Regions from separate parts of the Oxobacter pfennigii genome, predicted to be linked through region 1. Evidence: riboswitches for the same ligand, from Rfam matches in the RefSeq annotation. Region 1 holds a riboswitch; the other holds the start of a gene.
The links. A riboswitch is a leader RNA that binds a small molecule or an ion and turns the genes downstream of it on or off. The one in region 1 is predicted to bind S-adenosylmethionine.
Positions count from the first base shown of each region.

Region 1 (5,531 bases):
TTAATATAATAATATAATCTTCTACGCATATTGTCAATATGGATTAGAAATATTATAGAAAAAATATTTCAGTTGTTTCCATGGCTTGCATAACAAGATTATCTATATCCAATGCTGCTTCTGATGCTTCAATATCTGAAAGTTTTGGCTTTGTCTTTGGGTGTTTTGGCACGAAAATGGTACAGCAATCCTCATAGGGAAGTATTGATGTTTCATAAGTTCCTATTTGTCTTGACAGAGACATTATATCTGTTTTATCCATTGACACAAGAGGACGGAATACAGGACGGTCAGATACACTGTCGCTGACTACCAGGCTTTCCATGGTCTGGCTTGCAACCTGACCTATACTTTCTCCCGTAGTTACGGAATTTACTCCATACTTCTCCGCCAAGGCACAGGCTATTCTCATCATGAATCTTCTCATAATGATAGTTAATTCATCCTCTCGGCATTTTTCCATTATCTGCATTTGTATATCGGTAAAGGGAACAACACATAGCTTCATATGGCCTGTATATTCCTTCAATATCCTGGCCAATTCTTTTACTTTCTCTTTGGCCCTTTCACTGGTATAGGGATGGCTGTGGTAATATACGCAGCTTATATCCACTCCCCTTCTTGCCATTAAATATCCTGCCACCGGAGAATCTATGCCGCCGGACAGCATTAAAAATGTGCTTCCGTTTATTCCATAAGGAAGCCCTCCCTGAGCCTTTATCCTTTTTGAATATACATAGGCTTTTTCTCTGATTTCCACATTAACAACGCATTTGGGATTGTGTATATCTACGGATATACCATCCACATTGTTTAACACATATTCTCCTACGGCTCTGCTGACTTCCATGGAATTTAAAACAAATTTTTTATTAGCCCTGTTTGTTTCAATTTTAAAGGTAGAGCAAAAGCTATCATTAACCTCTTTAAATGCTTGAGCTTTTATTGAATCCATATCAGCCTCTACCTGGGTAACTATGCAGATTTCAGTGATTCCAAAAACCTTTTTCAATCTATCAATAATCTCATTAAAGTTCTCAGAATAAAGAAGCGTCCTTCCGGAATCCGTAACATATTCATAATCCAAACCCTTCAATGCATTATCAATATTGTTCTTCAACTTCTTTTCAAATGTATTTCTGTTAAGCCCCTTTAAGAATATTTCCGGGGCATATTTTAATAATAAAAGTTCTTTCATTTTAACCCCTCCTTAAAAATTTAAGGCATTTACTTAATGCGTTTATGGCTTTATCCACTTCACTAAATGTATTAAATTCACTGAAGCTGAAGCGTATTGTTCCTTTTATTTCCTCGTTTTTTAATCCTATTGCTTTGAGCACATAGCTGTCTTTAGTATCTCTTGCCGCACAGGCTGAACCAGTTGATACAAACACCGATTCTGCTTCTAGCATATGAAGCAGCACTTCTCCTCTAACTCCAATAAAAGATATACTTAATATATAAGGTGAAAAATCATTTATATGCTGTCCGTTAATTTTTATACCCTTCATTGATGCTATGGAGTTTAGAAAATGTTTCTTAATATTCAATACATGCTCAAAGTTTTTCTCTCTATTTTTATATATAATTTCTACGGCTTTAGCAAATCCGGCATAAGCTGCAAGGTTTTCGGTGCCGGACCTCAGCCTTTTCTCCTGCCCGCCTCCATATATAAGTGGTTTGGGGGTAAGGCCTTTTCTTATATAAGCAATTCCCGCGCCGCGGGGTCCGTGTATTTTGTGAGCGCTGGCAGACAAAAGATCGATACCTGAACTTTGTATGTTTATGTTAAGCTTACCATAGCTTTGTACTGCATCTACGTGGAATTTTGCCCTGCTGCTTTTTTCTTTTATAAGCTTTCCTATGGCTTCAATGTCCTGTATGATGCCGGTTTCATTGTTTACATGCATTATACTTACTAGCTGGGTATTTTTATTTATGCTCTTTTCCAATTCATTTAAATCTATTTTCCCTTCATTGTCTACATTGAGATAAGTTACTTCAACACCTCTGCCTTCCATCTCCATACAAGTATTCAATACGCTGGGATGCTCTGTTTTTGTTGTTATTACGTGAGCCCCTTCTTTAACAAACCCAGTCAGCAAAAAATTATTGCTTTCACTGCCGCCCGAAGTGAAAACTATTTCACTGGCGCTTACATTCAAAGTCTTTGCAATAGCTTCCCTGGCCTCATTGAGTTTTTTTTCAGCCATTAAGCCTAAAGAATGGGCAGAAGAAGGGTTCCCGTAATAGTTTCTCATTATCTCAGCCATTGTATCTATAACCTCATCGTAAGGTTTTGTAGTGGCGCTGTTATCAAAATATACTTCCATTTATTTCACCTCTTAATTGCAAATAACCTAATATATATAATAAATTAATTTGTTTATTCTTTAAATATACTGTTCAATAAAAATAATTTTATTATTTTAAATTTTCATAACCTACTAATCATACCGGATTAATATAGTATTTTCAATGACTTTACGGATTTTACTGCCTTTTATGCTTAAGAAATGCTGAAAATATGCCCTTGACAACGAAAATATAAGATGCTAATATTAAAAAAATTCAATAGAGAATGTTCTCATCCAGAGAGGTTGAGGGACTGGCCCAATGAAACCTCGGCAACCAACAGGTTCATTTACCTGGAAAGGTGCCAACTCCTGCGCCCTGGTTAAGCTTGGGTCGAAAGATGAGAGGGATAACTTACATTTTTGTATATACAACCTCTTTCATCCTCTCGATCAGGTGAAAGAGGTTTAATTTTATTAATAAAAAACATAATGATTTAAAAGGAGAGATAATAATGAGCGAAAGAGTATTAAAATTTGACACCCTGCAGGTACACGCCGGTCAAGAGGCTGATCCAACTACAGGTTCAAGAGCTGTTCCAATTTATCAGACCACTTCCTATGTATTCAATGATACCCAGCATGCAGCAAACCTTTTTGGATTAAAGGAATTTGGCAACATTTATACAAGGATAATGAATCCAACTACCGATGTATTCGAAAAAAGAATAGCTGCCCTAGAGGGCGGAATCGGCGCTCTGGCAGTAGCTTCAGGTTCTGCAGCCATAACATATGCAATATTAAACATTACCCAGGCAGGAGATAACATAGTATCAGCCAGTACTCTTTATGGCGGAACATATAACTTATTTAAATATACACTGCCCAAATACGGCGTTGATACCATATTTGTAGATCCAGATGATACAGATAATTTCAGAAAGGCAATTAATGATAAAACAAAGGCTTTGTATATAGAATCCATAGGCAATCCGGGAATAAACTTAATCGACATTGAAGCTGTTGCAAAAGTAGCTCACGATAACGGAATACCTCTGATTATAGACAACACCTTCGGTACACCTTATTTGATAAGGCCAATTGAATATGGTGCTGATATAGTGGTTCATTCTGCAACAAAATTCATTGGCGGACACGGAACATCCATAGGCGGGGTAATCGTTGATTCAGGTAAATTTGACTGGGCAGCAAGCGGAAAATTCCCCGGATTAACTGAACCGGATCCAAGCTACCATGGAATTAAATACACCGAATCCTTCGGAGGATTAGCTTACATTTTAAAAGCAAGAGTAGTTCTTTTAAGGGATACAGGAGCAGCTTTAAGCCCTTTCAATTCATTCCTCTTCCTTCAGGGACTTGAGACTTTATCTTTAAGAGTGGAAAAACATATTTCCAATACAAAGAAAATTGTAGAGTTTTTACAGAACCACCCTAATGTTTCATGGGTTAATTATCCCAATATAAAAGGAAACAAATACTATGATTTAGCGCAAAAGTATTTCCCCAATGGCACAGGCTCTATATTTACATTTGGTGTAAAAGGCGGAATTGAAGAAGGGAAGAAATTTATTGACAGCCTTGAGATATTCTCACTCCTTGCAAATGTAGCCGATGCGAAATCCCTGGTTATCCATCCTGCCAGCACAACTCATTCACAGCTTTCAGAGGAAGACCAGAAAGCTGCAGGTGTTACACCTGATCAAGTCAGATTATCTATAGGTATTGAAGATGCTGATGATTTAATATATGATTTAAATCAGGCTCTTAATAAAATAGGCTAATAGTATTATTATATAAAACTTTTTTCACAACCTAAAAGGGACTCTCTATATAATTTAAAATTATGGCTCTTCTGGAACTATTCTATTTATCGGAGAGTCCCCCTTATTTGTAATATAAAATAGCAATGAAAAGAGGAGTAAGTATGGGTACGAAAGAGGTAAGACAATTTTTTCTTGAGAGAAGCTTACCGGATCCTGTATTTGAACTTTCTGACAGCGGTGCAACTGTGGATTTGGCTTCAAAAACCTTAGGAGTTGAACCCGGGCTAATTGCCAAGACACTTGCATTTAAACTGAAAGACAGAAATATTTTGATAGTTATGAGCGGTAATTGCCGAATAGACAATAAAAAATTCAAACAATACTTTGGTATTAAAGCAAAGATGCTTGAGCACGATGAGGTTTCAGATATTACCGGCCATCCTGTAGGAGGGTTGACACCTTTCGGATTAAAAAATGGACTCGAAATCTATCTTGATATTTCCATCAAAGAATTTAAATTTGTATATCCTGCTGCCGGTTCAAAAACAGCAGCATTAAAGATATCTCCGTCACTTATGCAGGAGCTTACGGATGCAATTTGGGTTGATATATGCCAGTAACGTGCAGGGTTATCGTTTTAGGTTTGCTTATATGACATATATCAAACTTGACATATGATAAGTTAAATGTTAGTATATTTTAAAAATGAATTATTCAATTCTCATCAAGAGAGGCAGAGGGACTGGCCCGATGAAGCCTCGGCAACCTTCAGGTTCATTTATCTGAAAAGGTGCCAACTCCTGCGCTGGATTTTAAAAATCCAAGCGGTAGATGAGAGAGGAAGCCTTATTCAGGTTCTGATAACCAAGCCTCTTTCATCCTAAGCTTTAAAGATGAAGAGGTTTTTTTATTTGACATTATTGGAGGTTAAATCGTGGATAAGGTAAGGATAGCACTATTAGGTTTAGGCAATGTGGGGAAAGGTGTATGGAAAATATTAAATACAAATATTGAAGAAATTAAAAAACGCTCCGGGTACGAGATAGAAGTTTCAAAGATACTTGTCAGAGACCTTAATAAGGACAGGAGTATTTCAATACCTCCAGGGATATTGACTGCAAATCCGGATGATATATTAAATGATAACAGTGTAAAGATTGTCGTAGAATTATTAGGCGGAATGGACCCTGCCAAAGATTATATACTAAGATCAATTGAAAATAAAAAGCATATTGTTACAGCAAATAAGCTTCTGATTGCCACTGCAGGAGAAGAACTCTTTTCTGCCGCTTATGAAAAAGGGGTACAACTATGTTTTGAAGCAAGTGTCGGCGGCGGTATACCTATAATTAAAAATATAACCGAAAGTCTTACTGCCAATAAAATCGAAGAAATTATAGGTATTGTAAACGGCACAACAAATTACATTCTTTCTAAGATGGCCGATGATGGA
Region 1 is NZ_LKET01000014.1:108,684-114,214, forward strand. It holds gene thiI (tRNA uracil 4-sulfurtransferase ThiI) at 53-1,198, opposite strand; gene OXPF_RS01410 (cysteine desulfurase family protein) at 1,200-2,333, opposite strand; SAM riboswitch class I at 2,585-2,702, shown strand; gene OXPF_RS01415 (homocysteine synthase) at 2,810-4,096, shown strand; gene OXPF_RS01420 (YbaK/EbsC family protein) at 4,240-4,698, shown strand; SAM riboswitch class I at 4,797-4,916, shown strand; gene OXPF_RS01430 (homoserine dehydrogenase) at 5,013-5,531, shown strand, end outside.

Region 2 (5,531 bases), on a different contig from region 1:
GCACTACTTCAGGCGTAACCTCATTTGCCTTAAATCCTATGGTTGCCAGGCCGAAAGCTGCCACCGAGCCGCCTATTGCCACGCCGGCCTTTATTGGTATGAGCAGTAAGGACATATTGAGGGCTTTTACGCTTTTTCCTGTCTTCCATTCACTATAATCGGCAGTATCTGAGTAAAATGCGGCGGACGGGGCATTGGATATAGCCATGCCGAACTGTGCCAATCCTACAAGCGCGATAAATACCGCCGCATTGCTGCCGGCAAATAAATAAACAGAAATCATCCCTATGGCCCAGACTACTATTCCCATTCTGTATACAGTTCTTTTATCATATTTATTGGTTAAAAACCTTGACGTTGTGGCTCCCACAAGCATACAGCCTGCTGTAATAGGCGCATACACCGCAAAGAGCAGTAGATTTCCTACGACATATTTAAAATAATACATACCCAAACCCATGAGGACGTTTGTTGCGGTCAATCTGAAAATATCCGCAATCACTAATAAAAGCAGCGGTTTGTTTGTGGCTACGGCTATAACCATATCTTTTAGCGTGGCAGGCTTTCTTCCCGGCATGGGTTTATCATAATCCTTTGCAAGATAGGCAATGTAATATAATCCGGATATGATTACCGCTCCGAATACCAGCACGGTTAAAAAATATCCCTTAGTCTGATCACCGCCGCCCAGGAATAAGACCAGCGGCAATACTATAGCACCCCTTACCAGCTGTCCTATGGCGGCACCCTGGCCTCTGCTTGCGGAAAGGGCTGCTCTTTCGGTCTGGTCCGAGGTAAATACCGGAAGCATTGTAAGGCGGGAAGTGGTTGTAAAGTTGACAAAAACATAGCCCATTATATATGCAATTGTGAGATAGGCAGCCTTTACAGGCAGGCTTACATTAAAATCGGTAAACATGAGCAGGTTAAAAATTATAATTAAGGGCGGGGCTACAAAAAGCCATGAGCGGTATTTACCCCATGGCATATTGCTTTTTTCAACCAGCGCTCCTATAAGAGGTACGTCAACTGTGTCAACAACTCTTCCGATAAGCAGGATTGTTGCCGCGACAGCCGGCAATACCATTGCAACATCGGTCAAAAAGAAAGGAAAATACTGAGTTCCCATTGTTGTCGCAAAACCCATGGCAAATTCCTGATATCCGTATGCGATATAAACTCTTTTTGGCAGCTTAGACATTCTTAAACCTCCTATATATATTTAAGAACAAAGATTGATTATAAAGTTAAACATCATATCTTCATATTTTTGAATTTTAGGTCCTATTATATTTAAGGGCCTTCCATCAAGCTCCGGATGGCTTTCTCTATATTTTTCCCATACTGTAAAGTACTTTGAATTTATGCTTTTATCTATTTCATTGATTATCTCGCTGCGCCTTTTTAGCTTTAAAGCTTCATGGGGGTCCTTGTTATCGCCTTTATAATAGTCATCATATCTTCCGTTTATATATACATACTCAAGTACGGCTTTTAAGTTTTCGGATATGCTGCCGTGCATATCCATGGCGCCCTTGTCAAAGCCGAACATATAATTTCCGCCGGGTGCAAGTATATCAATCAATTCCTTGGCTTTGTCTATGCATTGTTCTTTCGTGGCCGAGTGAAGCATTACAAGAGGATAAAAACCGCTTAATATATGCTTTTTGCCCAGCTTCTCCTTAACGATTTTGGGATCACCGTATTCAAAACGGAGGATGGTATGGGGAGGCAGCTCATAGAAATAATCCAGAAACCTCATAAAGTCATGCTCTACAAAGAGGTTTACATTTATGCCCATTTCGGTTATTGCTTCCACCTGTTTTTTCAATGTGGGCCAATAGAACTTTTCAAAATCCTTTTCTCTCATAAAGGGGCCCATATGGAGGGGTATGCCTACCTGGCCGAAGGTTGAAGGGCCCAATGGCTTTCCTTTTTTAATAAGGATGGGTGTTATAGCTTCACATGCTTCTATAACCTTTTGGGGGATTCTTCTAATATCGGATGAGATTCCTGTAAAGCTTCTGAAAAAGTCGGCCATAAAGTCATAGGGACCCGTTGTTGCACCGCCGGCCATTGATACAAATCCGTATTTGGCATTCAGCCTTGCACTTATGCCTCCGATTACCGCCGCATCATCGCTTTGAACCTTCATTGCTTTGGAGAGCGTCATGGCTTTTGTGTTAGAGTCTGTGTCAAGTCCGGTATATAAGCGCGGTAAAATCTTATCTACAATGCAATCATATGGCGAAGCTATGAAATCATCATAATCTTCCGCCGTCATACCTGCTACATTGGGATGCTGCATGGTTCCGTCAGAGCTCATTATAAAAGGCTTAGAGCCTAGAATCTGGTAATATGAAGGGTACCTTCGCCCTACACCCGGTGCCGAATCCGAAGGAAAGTCCTGACATACCTTATCCAGCGCTGCTTCTGCCTTTGAAAAATCCCAATATACTTCCGCCACATCCATCTGGCAATACTTAATAGCTGAATCTAAGCCCATGGCACCGCTTATTGGGATCCTTGACGGAATTCTCCCGCTTAATAAATTGCGGTACATATCTTCTCTTTCTTTTGCTAATACTTTTACATCGGACATATTTTCCATTCACCCCTTAAATATTTCTCCTTCTTATGGGACTTAAGTCACATAGAAATTTAAATAGCTCATAATATCTTATTGAAATTGATAAAGACCTAGAACAAAATAATTAATCCGCACCAGCTTAAAATATCTTGACACCGCATATAATAGTTGATATTATAAAAAAAAATCTATGAGAACACGTTCTCATCCAGAGAGGTTGAGGGACTGGCCCGATGAAACCTCGGCAACCTTCAGGTCCATTCACCTGAAAAGGTGCCAATTCCTGCAGCTGAATTTCATTTATTCAGAGGCGAGATGAGAGAGGTAGTCTGCTTTATTTTGCGTGTAAACCTCTTTCATTGACAATCGAGTATGAAGGAGGTTTTTTATATGCCAATAAAAATACCGGATAACCTTCCGGCAGCTGAAGTACTTAACAGTGAAAATATTTTCGTGATGGGTGAAGACAGGGCTTACCATCAGGACATCCGCCCGTTAAAGATAGCCATATTAAATTTGATGCCTACAAAAATTTCAACGGAGACGCAGCTTTTAAGGCTTCTCGCCAATTCACCCCTTCAGGTGGATATTACGCTGTTTCTGCCAAAGGACCACGAAAGCAAGAACACCCCGGCAGAGCATCTTAAGAACTTTTATACCACCTTTGACAGCATAAAGCATGAGAAATTCGATGGCATGATAATAACGGGAGCTCCTATTGAACATCTGGAATTTTATGAAGTGGATTACTGGGATGAGCTTAAGGAGATTATGAACTGGAGCCTCCGCAATGTATATTCCACGTTGCACATATGCTGGGGAGCCCAGGCAGGACTTTATCACCATTATGGAATACCTAAATACCCCCTCAAGGAAAAAATGTTCGGTGTATTCCCCCATACCGTTGAAAAACTGGGAGTAAAGCTATTAAGAGGGTTTGATGATGAATTTTATGTGCCGCAATCCCGGCACACGGAAATAAGAAAAGAGGATATAGTTAAGATGCCAAGCCTTGATATTCTTGCCCAATCGGAAGAGTCGGGCGTATATTTGGTAGCTTCAAAGGACGGAAGGCAGATTTTTATAACCGGCCATCCCGAATATGATCCTTTAACCCTGAAGGCAGAATACGACAGAGATGTTGCAAAGGGTGTTCCCATAGAGGTGCCAAAGCATTATTTCAAGGATGACGACCCGGCAAAAGCCCCCGTTTCAAGGTGGAGAAGCCATGCAAACCTTTTATATGCAAATTGGCTCAACTACTATGTATACCAGGAGACACCATATGATTTAAACGCACTGGAGTAAAAGATAAGGGGCTGTGGCATTTTGAACACTCAATTGGCTATGTTCGCGTTCTGCAAGTTCTAAGGCTCCCTGCCTTGAAAATACAAGAATTTTTAAACTTCACTATCGCTCAGACAATCTAAAATTCTAAGTATTTTCTTCGGCAGCGTTACCAAGAACTTGTTCAGAACTCTCACAATTGCTCGTTTATGTTGTTCATAATGCCACAGCCTCTTTGTTCTTTATAAATTGAATTCTTCTTTTGATGTTAAAATACAGTAAGCCAAAAGTATTGTGCCTGTCACTATAAATATGTCCGCCACGTTAAACACAGGGAATATATAGGTTCCAAAATGAAATTCCAGAAAATCTACTACGCTGCCTGTCATAATCCTGTCAGTTAAATTTCCTATGGCCCCTCCCATTATAAAGGACAATGCCGTCCTTACAATCTTATTTCTAAGCCTGAAAAGGTAATAAGCTATGAATATGCACACAAGCACCGTTGTAACTATGAAAAAGTACCTTTTATTTTGCAGAATGCTCCAGGCTGCCCCTTTGTTCAGCACATGGGATATATAAAAGAATCCGTCAATTACCGTTACCGAATCATTCAATGGTATGGCACCCGATATAATATATTTGGTAGCCTGATCCAGCACTATTATCAAAATTATTATCGCAGTCCAAAGCATAGTCCATCCTCCTTAGTTGGGCTGCTGCGTCTTGAACAATCATTTACTATGTTCGGATTCTGCAAGTTCTAAAGCTCTCTGTCTTGAAAATGCTAGAATTTTTAAACTTACTTTCGCTCAAACAATCAAAAATTCTAAGGATTTTCTGCGACAGGCAGGCCAAGAACTTTCAAAGAACCCTCGCAATGCCCGTTACATTATTCAAGACGCAGCAGCCCCTTTTCATATAATATCATACCAAGTTGTCATGTGAAATACCGGCATTATATAAATTTTTCATTATCCGGCAAAAAAATATTGCCCATGACGTTACGTCATGTATTACAATTATGTAGAGGTGATGTCGTTGGGAAATGATGAAGCCATGTTCACCGTAGGAGAGTTTGCTGCAAAGGCAGGAGTTACACACAGGACTCTGAGGTATTACGACAGTATAGGCCTTTTGCAGCCCAGCGCCCATAATAAGTCAGGCCACAGGCTTTACTCGCTGGAAGACTTTGCAAGGCTCCAAAAGATTATGACCTTAAAATTTATAGGTTTGCCCCTTGATGATATAGGAAACATTATTAAATATGATATTGATGGCAAAGGCTTTAAAAATCCGCTGGAGCTTCAAAAACAGGTGATGACTCAGAAGATCCGGCATATGCAAGAGGTTTCAGCAGCCATCGACGAGGCTCTTTTAATGCTTAATAAAGGAGAAAAACTTAATTGGGACAAATTTATAAATATCATAACTGCAATCAATGCGGACATAAACTGGCCGGCGCAATATCAAAATGCCTCCAATTTAAAGACCAGGATTAAAGTTCATGAAGATTACAGCACGAACAATCAGGGCTGGATGGAATGGTTTTTTAAACAATTAAATCTTCCTGATAATGCAAATATTTTGGAATTAGGCTGCGGTGATGCCAGTCTATGGGTAAAAAATTTTGCCTTTATCCCTGATGGCTGGA
Region 2 is NZ_LKET01000027.1:17,435-22,965, forward strand. It holds gene OXPF_RS06180 (MFS transporter) at 1-1,201, opposite strand, end outside; gene OXPF_RS06185 (uroporphyrinogen decarboxylase family protein) at 1,223-2,602, opposite strand; SAM riboswitch class I at 2,792-2,912, shown strand; gene metA (homoserine O-acetyltransferase MetA) at 2,981-3,898, shown strand; gene lspA (signal peptidase II) at 4,120-4,572, opposite strand; gene OXPF_RS06200 (MerR family transcriptional regulator) at 4,913-5,531, shown strand, end outside.
Region 2: it holds a riboswitch for S-adenosylmethionine, as region 1 does, so the genes downstream of both, metA (homoserine O-acetyltransferase MetA) here and OXPF_RS01415 (homocysteine synthase) in region 1, are expected to answer to the same signal.